DNA from 2 places in the Kitasatospora sp. NPDC087315 genome. Region 2 is predicted to be linked to the other one. Evidence: riboswitches for the same ligand, from Rfam matches in the RefSeq annotation. Region 2 holds a riboswitch; the other holds the start of a gene.
What was found. Region 2 has a riboswitch for glycine ahead of gcvP (aminomethyl-transferring glycine dehydrogenase). Riboswitches for the same ligand answer to the same signal wherever they lie in the genome.

Region 1 (5,220 bases), on a different contig from region 2:
CTGAGGCCCGCCTCGAAGAGGATGTTGGTCGGGATCAGCAGCGTCGAGTAGACCAGGATCGGACCGACCAGGTTGGGCAGCAGCTCCCTGAACAGGATGAACGGGCCCCGGGCGCCCAGACTGCGGGCGGCGAACACGAACTCCCGTTCGCGCAGCGAGAGGGTCTGGCCGCGCACGATCCGGCCCATGTAGGGCCAGTTGAAGAAGCCGATCACGAAGATCAGCACGGCGATGTGCAGCGGGAGCCCGTGCAGGCCGAAGGCGCCGCCCTGGAGCGAGGCGGAGATCGCGATGGCGAAGAGCAGCAGCGGGAAGGCGAGGAAGACGTCCATCACCCGGCTGATCAGGGTGTCCACCCAGCCGCCGTAGTAGCCGGCCATCACGCCGAGCACCACGCCGATGGTGTTGGACAGCAGGGTCGCCCCGAAGGCGACGAGCAGGGAGACCCAGGAGCCCTCGATGACCCGGGTGAGCAGGTCACGGCCCTGCAGCGGGTCGACCCCGAGCGGGTGGTCCCAGCTCATCCCGCCCCAGTCGCCCAGCGGCAGGCCGCCGAGGTTGGCGTCCAGCAGGTCCTGGTTGAGGGCGTCGGGGTCCAGTCCGAAGACGGACTCGATCGGCTTGGCCAGCAGGGCGAGCAGGATCAGCAGGATCACCACGACACCGCCGGCGACGGCGGCCTTGTCCCGCTTGAAGCGGGTCCAGGCGATCCGGCCGAGCGAGCGGCCTTCGATCTTCTTGGCCGGGCTCGCGGCGGCGGCTGCCCCCGGTTCGCTCCCGGCGGTCTTGATGGGTGCGGTCATGGTCAGTTGGTCCCCTCGCCGACGGTGGCCGGCCCACGGGTGCCGGTCGCCGGTTCGGCGCTACGGCTGGTGCGGACGTGCGGAGGTGCAGGGTTCGGGTGGTGCACGGCGGTACGAGGTACTCGGTGCTGCTGCCACGCGGGATGGGCATCGCGCGGTTCGAGCGGTTCGCGGCGCGCGTTCACCTTTGTGGGGCTCCAAGTACACGCGGTGCGTTGCGCAGAACTCTCTGCCATCTGAACTGGCTTGCGCCAGCCCTGACCACCGACAGATGCCCAACTGTGATCTGTGCGCATGCACCTCCGGATTCTCGGCATATCCCTCTTCACACAGCTGTTACAGGCATGTCAAGATGTGTGACGGCACCGGCCGGAAAATCGTCCGGAAAAACCAGGAAGCCGACCTGACGTCACGTCAAGTCGGCTTCTCGTACTGGTTTTCGACGGTGCGGGGCTCCGGCGCGCCCGGTCAGCGCCCCGGATAGCCGGGCCACGGCTGCTGCTGCGGCGGCTGCCCCGGCCAGCCAGGGCCGGGCGGCTGGGTGCCGTAACCGCCGTACGCCGGCCCCGTCTGCGAGGTGTACGGCGGTGGCGGCACCGGCGGGTAGGGCGCGGTCGCCGGCCGCCCGTGGCCGGCCGCCTCACGGTCGAAGAACGGCCGCGCGTTGGCCCGCATCCAGAGCGCCACCGGGTCGTACTCGTCCCCCATCGCCACCGTGGAGACGGCCAGGCCCTCCGGGGCCACCGCGATCGCCCGCTGCATCAGGGCCCGGACGGCCTCCACGGTCGGTGGCGAACTCTCGTAAAGATCAAGGCCGATGGCCAGGTACGGCTCGCCGACGGCGGGCTGCACCCAGGCCCGGCACAGCGCCCTGACCGCCCGCACCTCGCCCGCCTGCCGCTCCAGCAGCGCGAAGAACTGCTGGGCCGGCACCTGCGGTTCGCTCAGCTTCAGCGGCCCGGCCGGCAGCCGGTCCAGCCCCGCCGCGATCCGCCGGAGGTCCGCCCAGGGCACCCCGACACCGCCGCCGGGGGCGTGCGGATTCAGCCAGAGGCCCCAGCGGGTGCGGTACAGCGAGGCGGCGATCTCCCGGCCGGAGATCACCTCGTGCGCCCGGGCCCAGCCGGACGCCGCCAGCTGCTCGGGCGAGGTGACGGCCGGCGCGTAGCCGTGGCCGCTGATCTCCATGTTCCCGTACTGGGCGTCCGGGCTGCCGGGGGTGCCGTGCCAGAGCAGCATCCAGACCTGGCCCGCGGCAAGGGCGTGCAGCAGCGCCTCGTACGCCTCGTAGCGCTCCGGCGCGACCTCGCGCAGGGCTCGCTCCAGCGCACCCGGATCCGCGCCGGGGCGCCCGGCGGGCGCCTGGCCCCAGGGCCCCGGTGCACCGCCCGCTACCGCTCCCGCACTCATGCGCCCACCTCGCTGCGCCTCTTCTTCTCTCACCCGCCGACCCGGCGGCTGCCTGCACGCACCCTATGGCGCGCCACCGACCGCCGCCACGCCGACGTGTCTGCCTCGTCCCCTCCTCCGGCCCGACGCCGGGCGGGGAGGGAACGCGTCACATCCGTGTGTAGAACGGCCGGACCTGGTTGAGCAACCACTCGACCACGGGATCCTCCACGAGATCGAGTAGTACGAGGTGGACGCCGCCGGGCAGCGGCGCGGTTCCCAGTGCCCGGCCCAGTGCTTCGTTCACGGTGGCCGGCTCAGCCGGGGCCGCCGGGTCGAGCTGGACCCCGATGAACATCACGGTCGGCTCGCCCTCGACGCTGGCCAGCGCCCGCCGGGCGGTCAGCACCCCGGGCAGGCCGGCGAGTTCGGCCCGGGCGGCGGCCAGGAAGGCCTCCGGGTCCTCGCCCGGCACCGGCTCGCGCAGCGCCACCCGGCCGCCGGTCGGGCTGTCCGGGGCCTCCCAGCGGTCCTCGCGCGGCCCGCGCCGCAGCTCGGCCACGCCCTCCGGCGGCACCGGGATGCCGACCGCCGCCTCCGGGTTCACCGCTATGCCGATGCCCAGCGGCAGCCCGCGGGCGAACTCCCAGACCGGCGCGACCGCGAAGGCCATCCCCGGCGCCTGCCGCAGGAACACCTCCTGCGAGGAGAAGACCGGCACATAGGGGTCGCCGGCCAGCTCGACGGTCGGCAGGTTCAGCGACTGGCCCTGCGGATCGGCCCCGGCCGGCAGCGGGATCCACACCTGGCTGCGGGCCAGTACCTCGATCACCCGGGCGGTCGCGCCCGGGTCGCCGAGCGCGGCGGTGAGCACCTGCTCCAGCTCGTTGGCCGGCCATCCGCCGCCCTGCGGCGCCGTCTCCGGGCCGCCCCACCCCTGCTGCTGCTCCGCCGGGTACCCCATGCGCCCCTGTACCGCCCTGTGTCCGTGTGTCGTGCTCGTGCGCCGCGCCGTGCCCGCCGGCGCGCCCGCCGACGCCGAGCAGCCTAGCGGGCCGCCCGGGGCCCCTCTCCCGCCCGGGGCGCAGACGTGCCATGATGTGCGCGTCTCCGCGCTTTCCCGACGGAGGCCCCTAACTCCATACAGGCCGCTCGAACCCGCGCGGGAGAGCCCGGAGTGCCCCGTCAGGCGGCACAGCCGGCGCCGAAGGAGCAAGTCCTCCCCGGAAACTCTCAGGCACCCCTACCGCACGGGTTAGGCACATCTGGAAAGCGGCGCACGGCTCTGCCACGCGCCCACCCACGGTGCAAGCCGCCATGTTGTCCTGTTAGCTGTAAAGAGCTGCGGGCCTGCGTGCGGTGAAGCTCTCAGGTACGACGACAGATGGGGAGACCCAGCCGCCGCATGCCCGCGCGCAGGGTCGGCCCCGAGCGGGACCGGTCCGGCGTGCGCACACCTGAGTGCCCAGACCGAGGAGTCCCAGGCCATGTCGTCCCTCCGCCTCACCGCGCTCGACGCGCTGCACCGCGCCCTCGGCGCGACCATGACCGACTTCGCCGGCTGGGACATGCCGCTGCGCTACGGCAGCGAGCGCGAGGAGCACCTCGCCGTCCGCACCAGGGCCGGCCTCTTCGACCTCTCCCACATGGGCGAGATCACCGTCACCGGTCCGCAGGCCGGCGAGATGCTGGACCACGCGCTGGTCGGCTTCGTCTCCGCGCTGGGCGTGCTGCGCGCCCGCTACACCATGATCTGCGCCGAGGACGGCGGCATCCTGGACGACCTGATCGTCTACCGCCTGCGCGAGGACGCCTTCCTGGTCGTCGCCAACGCCTCCAACGCCCAGCTGGTGCTGGACGAGCTGATCGCCCGCGCCAAGGGCTTCGACGCCGTCGTCACCGACGACCGCGACACCTACTCCCTGATCGCCGTCCAGGGCCCGGAGTCCACCGCGATCCTCGCCGACACCACCGACGCCGACCTGCCCGGCCTGAAGTACTACGCGATCCTCCCGGCCCGGGTGGCCGGCCGCGAGGTGCTGCTCGCCCGCACCGGCTACACCGGCGAGGACGGCTTCGAGATCTTCTGCGCCCCGGCCGACGCCGAGCCCGTCTGGACGGCGCTGACCGAGGCCGGCGCCGACCGCGGCCTGGTGCCCTGCGGCCTGTCCTGCCGCGACACGCTGCGCCTGGAGGCGGGCATGCCGCTGTACGGGCACGAGCTGTCCACCGACCTGACCCCGTTCGACGCCGGCCTGGGCCGGGTTGTCCGGTTCGACAAGACCACCAACGAGGGCGCGTTCATCGGCCGCAAGGCGCTGGAGAAGGCCGCCGCCGAGGCCGAGGCCCACCCGCCGCGGGTGCTGGTCGGCCTGGTCTCCGAGGGCAAGCGCGTCCCGCGCGCCGACTACACCGTGGTCTCCGCCGACGGCACGCCGATCGGCCGGATCACCTCCGGCGCCCCCTCCCCCACGCTGGGCAAGCCGATCGCGATCGCCTACGTGGACGCGGCGGACGCCGCGCCCGGCACCACCGTCGCGGTGGACGTCCGCGGCCGGCCCGAGCCGGTGCAGGTCGTGGCGCTGCCGTTCTACAAGCGCGCCCGCTGAGGGCCCGCTCCGTCCCGCGCCGGGCAGCTCCCCGGCGCGGGGCGGAGCCCGCCTCCGGCCCGTCCGCCGAGGCCCGCTTTCCCCCCGTAGATCCACGTCGATGCCGTCCGCCCGCCGGACCGCTTCGTCGTACCCGCTTCCCATCCTGGAGAATGACGCCATGAGCAACCCCCAGCACCTGCAGTACACCAAGGAGCACGAGTGGCTGACGGCCGCCGCTGACGGTGTCTCCACGGTCGGTATCACCGCCCACGCGGCCGACGCCCTGGGCGACATCGTCTATGTGCAGCTGCCCGAGGTCGGCGAGACCGTGACCGCGGGTGAGACCTGTGGCGAGCTCGAGTCCACCAAGTCGGTCAGCGACCTGTACTCGCCGGTCACCGGCGAGATCGTCGAGGTCAACCAGGCCGTCCTGGACG
Region 2 (5,220 bases):
GCCTCGGACGGCCGCGATGCCCTCGTCGACCGTTCGGGGTCCGGTCCCCCGCGCCCTGTCCCTGAGCGCGGGGGTGGACGCCTCGTCAGGCGTCGGTCTTCACCAGCTCGGGGCTGGAGGCGTGGTTCGCCGCGGAGCCCTGGGCCACGATGGTGGCGGGCTTGACGCTGCGGATCAGGAAGGGGACGGCGCCGGCGACCACGCAGACCGCGGCGGCGGTCCAGAACGCGTGCTTGTAGGCGTCCAGGGTGGGGAGCGAGACCGGGATCGGCAGCTTCATGGTGTCGCCGGTCAGGATGGCGGCCATCACGGCGGTGCCGATCGCGCCACCGACGGTGCGCAGCACGGCGTTCATGCCGTTGGCGATGCCGCTCTGCTCGACCGGGACGGCGCCGTTGATGTAGGCGGGCATCGCCGAGAAGGCGAGGCCGATGCCCAGACCGAAGATCGCCGAGGCGGTGTAGATGTCGGCCTCGTGGCTGTGCCGCAGGGCCAGGTAGGCCATCGCGACGGCGCCGAGGACGCCACCGAGGACCAGCGGGAGGCGGGGGCCGCGGCGGGCGATCAGCAGGGCGCCGAGCGGGGCGGCGACCATCGAGCCGAGCGCGGAGGGCAGCAGCATGATGCCGGCGTGCAGCACGGTGGCGGTGAAGCCGTAGTGGGCGAGCTTCTCAGGGGTCTGGGCGAAGTTGCTGATCACCATGAACGAGCCGTACATGCCGAAGCCGATCAGCAGGCCGGCCAGGTTGGTGAAGGCGACGGCCGGGCGGGACATCATCGTCATGTCGACCAGCGGGTGCTTGACCTTGACCTCGATGACGCCCCAGATCAGGGCGACCACGGCGGCGACGGCGAACAGGCCGAGCGTCTTGGTGGAGGTCCAGCCCCAGTGGTTGCCCTGGCTGACCGCGACCAGCAGGGCGGAGAGCCAGCCGGCCAGGGTGATCGCACCGAGCGGGTCGGCGCCGCCGTCCTTGTCGGTGACCGGGTCGGCGGGCACCCGGAAGGCGACCAGGGCGACCGCGAGCAGACCGAAGACCAGGCCCATCCAGAAGATCGACTTGTAGCTCCAGTGCTCCAGCAGCAGGCCGGTGGCGACCAGGCCGAGGCCGCTGCCGACGCCCATCGACGCGCTGATCGCCGCGACGCCGCCGGTGACCTTCTGCTTGGGCAGTTCGTCACGGACGATGCTGATGGCCAGCGGCAGCACGCCACCGCCGGCGCCCTGGAGGACGCGGGCGACGACCAGCCAGGTGAAGGAGTGGGTGGTGACCGCGAGTGCGGACCCCGCCACCAGGCCGGCCAGCGAGATCAGCAGCATCGGCTTGCGGCCGCGCAGGTCGCCGAAGCGCCCCAGCAGGGGGGTCAGCACGGCGGCGGAGAGCAGGTTGGCGGTCATCAGCCAGGTGATGCTGGAGCCCGAGACGCCGAGCTCCTTGGCCAGCGAGGGCAGGATCGGAACGACCGCGGTCTGCACCACGCTGAACGACAGCATCGCCAGGATGAGGGCCGGCAGGACCCGGGCGCTGCTTGGCTTCGTGGTGGTGGGCTGTGGTGCCTCACTCACGGTTGCTTCCTCCTGTACATGGTGAATGAACTGAAGTAACCATGCAGGGGGATACTTCAGTGTGTCAAATATCGATTGGTGAAGCTTTGGCAAAGTCGAGGACCCCGGGCCGCGGCGGCCCGGGGTCCTGCTGATGTCCGGTTCAGATGAGCGGCCGGACCGGAGCCTCGCGGGCCGGTTCGTCCACCGCACGGGCGGCTGTGGCCGGGTGCGGAGTGTGGGCCGCCGGGGGTACGGGCGTGTGGACGGACGCCGTCGCGGGGGGCGGGGCGGGCGCGGTGGCGTCGTGCACCTCGATGTGCTCGCGCCGCAGCTCGTCGCGGATCACCTCCTCGGTGGTGTACCGCTCGACCACCAGGCGGACCCGCTCGACGGGCGCCAGGTACTTGCGGACCACCGGGCGCTCCTCGCGCAGCGTGACCTCCTCGACGGACTCGGCGATCTCCTTGTTGGTGATGAGCGCGCGCTCGGCCTCGCTGACGGGCGTCCGCTCCACCCGGACCCGCTCGCGGACCACGGGGACGCGGTGCTCCACCGCCTCGGTGATGACGTACTTGCGCAGCTTCGCGGTGCCCAGGACGTGCCACTCGGTGGTGACCTCCAGCCGTTCCTCGCGGCAGGTGAGCTCCACCGGGCTGCCGAGCGCGGGCGGGGCCGGCCGTGCGGCGTCGACCGGGGCGCCGTCGACGACTGGGGCGCCGTCGACGGCCGGAGTGTCGGGCTCCGTGGTCTGCGGCCGGGGCGCGGCGGCGGGCGCGGTGGCGGTGCCGGCTCCCGAGGCGGTCTCCCGGGCGGGTCCGGACGGCTTGCCGAGGTCGACCGCCGGGGTGGTGGCGTGCTTGGCGGGCGCGGTGTCGGCGGAGTGGAAGGCGAGCGGCCCGGCGGGGGGCGCGGCGTCTGCGGAGTGGAAGGAGAGGTGCTTGGCCGGAGCCGCGGCGGTGGACGCGACGCCTGCGGCCGCGCCCGCCCCCGCCGCGTCGGCGGCCTTCTCCGCCGGGGGGACGGCGCCGAAGTCCAGGTCGGCCGGCTGGTCGGTGTCGGGCCCGGAGCGGTCGTCCGCCGGGGTGTCGAGTCCGTAGTAGCGGTAGAGCTGGAGTTCCTGGGCCGGTGAGAGGTGCTGGCCCACGCCGAAGTCCGGTGACTCCTTCACCAGGGACTTGTCGTACGGCACCCGCAGCTCGTCGCCGGAGAACTCGCTGGTGGTCAGCGGGACGAAGGCGTCCCGGCCGAAGATGCCGGTCCGGACGGCGGCCCACTCCGGCTGGCCGGTGGCGTCGTCGAGGTACACCTCGTCGACCGTGCCGATCTTGTCTCCGTTGCGGTCCACCGCCTTGTGGCCGATGAGGTCCCGGGGATCGATATCGGTTTGCACTCTTTCCTCCCGTGCAGCTGTTCCTGCGGAACGCCGTAGGCCGGCGGTTTGAGCACCCGTTCCCTCCGCCACTTCACACCAAAAGCCATGAACCAGACATACGCGAGCCGGGTGCAGCCGTCCGGGCCGGGTGCTCCGCTGTACGGGTCACGGGTGAAGTGGCCGAGTGACCTGACGTACCCGTGATCGGAGGGCTTCCCGCTGGTACCCTGGGCGCGACCGCCGAGCCCGCTCGGGAGAGTCCCCGACCGCGAAAACCGCTGGTCGAGGCGCCGAAGGAGCAACTCCTCCCCGGAATCTCTCAGGCATCCGTACCGTGTGGGATAGGTCACTCTGGAAAGCAGGGCAGGACCGCCGGCGAGGGAGCCGGCGGCCACCACCCTCACCGACGGTGCAAGCCGACGGTGCGCCCACAGCGCACCGTGCGGGTGAAGCTCTCAGGTCCCGATGACAGAGGGGGAGGCCTGTCGGGTTCGTCCGCCCGGGCCGAGCCGCTGTCCGCAGCGATCGGAGCCGTCCGGCGTGCGGACCCCCGCCGGTCCGTGACCAGGAGGCCTCGACCACCATGAACGCCCAGCCGAACGCCGGACGCTCCACCAGCGCCGCGACCCTCACCGAGCTTGAGCAGGCCAGCCCCTTCGAGACCCGCCACATCGGCCCCGACGCCGCCGCGCAGGAGAAGATGCTGGCCCAGGTCGGCTACGGCTCGCTGGACGAGCTCGCCGCCACCGCCGTGCCCGAGGCGATCCGCTCCATCACCGGTCTGGACCTGCCCGCGGGTCGCAGCGAGGCCCAGGTGCTCGCGGAGCTGCGCGAGCTGGCCGGCCGCAACCGGGTGCTCCAGCCGATGATCGGCCTGGGCTACTACGGGACCTTCACCCCGCCGGTGATCCTCCGCAACGTCCTGGAGAACCCGGCCTGGTACACCGCCTACACGCCGTACCAGCCGGAGATCTCGCAGGGCCGCCTGGAGGCGCTGATCAACTTCCAGACCCTGGTCTCCGACCTGACCGGCCTGCCCACCTCCGGCTCCTCGCTGCTCGACGAGGGCACCGCGGCCGCCGAGGCGATGGCGCTGGCCCGCCGCGTCACCAAGGTCAAGGGCGGTGTCTTCCTGGTCGACGCCGAGACCCTGCCGCAGACCCTCGCGGTGGTCAACACCCGCGCCGTGCCGACCGGGGTCGAGGTCGTCGTCGCCGACCTCTCCGCGGGCATCCCGGCCGAGATCGTCGAGCGCGGTGTCTTCGGCGTGCTGCTCCAGTACCCGGGTGCCACCGGTGTGGTCCGCGACCTCACCCCCGTCATCGAGCAGGCCCACGGCCTCGGCGCGATCGTCGCCGTCGCCGCCGACCTGCTGGCGCTCACCCTGCTGAAGTCCCCGGGCTCGCTCGGCGCCGACATCGCCTGCGGCACCTCGCAGCGCTTCGGGGTGCCGATGGGCTTCGGCGGCCCGCACGCCGGCTACCTCTCGGTGCGCGCCGAGTACGCCCGTTCGCTGCCCGGCCGCCTGGTCGGCGTCTCCGTCGACGCCGACGGCAACCGCGCCTACCGCCTGGCGCTGCAGACCCGTGAGCAGCACATCCGCCGCGAGAAGGCGACCAGCAACATCTGCACCGCCCAGGTGCTGCTCGCCGTGATGGCCTCGATGTACGCCGTCTACCACGGCCCGGACGGCCTGGCGGACATCGCCCGGCGCACCCACCGCTACGCCGCCGCCCTCGCCGAGGGCCTGCGGGCCGGCGGCGTGGAACTGCTGCACGGCGAGTTCTTCGACACCGTCACCGCCGTCGTCCCCGGCCGCGCCGCCGCGATCGCCGAGGCCGCCCGCGAGCACGGCATCAACGTCTACCAGGACGGCGAGGACCGGATCTCGGTCTCCACCGACGAGACCACCACCCGCGAGCACCTGGCGGGCGTCTGGGCCGCGTTCGGCGTCGAGGGCGTCGAGGTCGCGGAGGGCGCCGACGCGCTGCCCGCCGCGCTGCTGCGCGAGGACGAGTACCTGACCCACCCGGTCTTCCACAGCCACCGCTCGGAGACCGCGCTGCTGCGGTACCTGCGCCGCCTGTCGGACCGGGACTACGCGCTGGACCGCGGCATGATCCCGCTGGGCTCCTGCACCATGAAGCTCAACGCGACCACCGAGATGGAGCCGGTGACCTGGCCCGAGTTCGGCCAGCTGCACCCCTTCGCGCCGATCGACCAGGCGCAGGGCTTCCTCACCCTGATCCGTCAGCTGGAGCAGCAGCTGGTCGAGGTGACCGGCTACGACGCCGTCTCC

Region 1: it holds a riboswitch for glycine, as region 2 does, so the genes downstream of both, gcvT (glycine cleavage system aminomethyltransferase GcvT) here and gcvP (aminomethyl-transferring glycine dehydrogenase) in region 2, are expected to answer to the same signal.

What each region holds. Positions count from the first base shown of each region.
Region 1 covers NZ_JBIUYD010000019.1:166,501-171,720, reverse strand. Annotated here, with positions in the region: gene ACIO5D_RS26105 (ABC transporter permease) at 1-803, opposite strand, end outside; gene ACIO5D_RS26100 (enhanced serine sensitivity protein SseB C-terminal domain-containing protein) at 1,272-2,213, opposite strand; gene ACIO5D_RS26095 (enhanced serine sensitivity protein SseB) at 2,362-3,156, opposite strand; glycine riboswitch at 3,346-3,451, shown strand; gene gcvT (glycine cleavage system aminomethyltransferase GcvT) at 3,680-4,801, shown strand; gene gcvH (glycine cleavage system protein GcvH) at 4,962-5,220, shown strand, end outside.
Region 2 covers NZ_JBIUYD010000030.1:11,971-17,190, forward strand. Annotated here, with positions in the region: gene ACIO5D_RS32860 (MFS transporter) at 86-1,567, opposite strand; gene ACIO5D_RS32865 (PRC and DUF2382 domain-containing protein) at 1,710-2,939, opposite strand; glycine riboswitch at 3,163-3,266, shown strand; gene gcvP (aminomethyl-transferring glycine dehydrogenase) at 3,505-5,220, shown strand, end outside.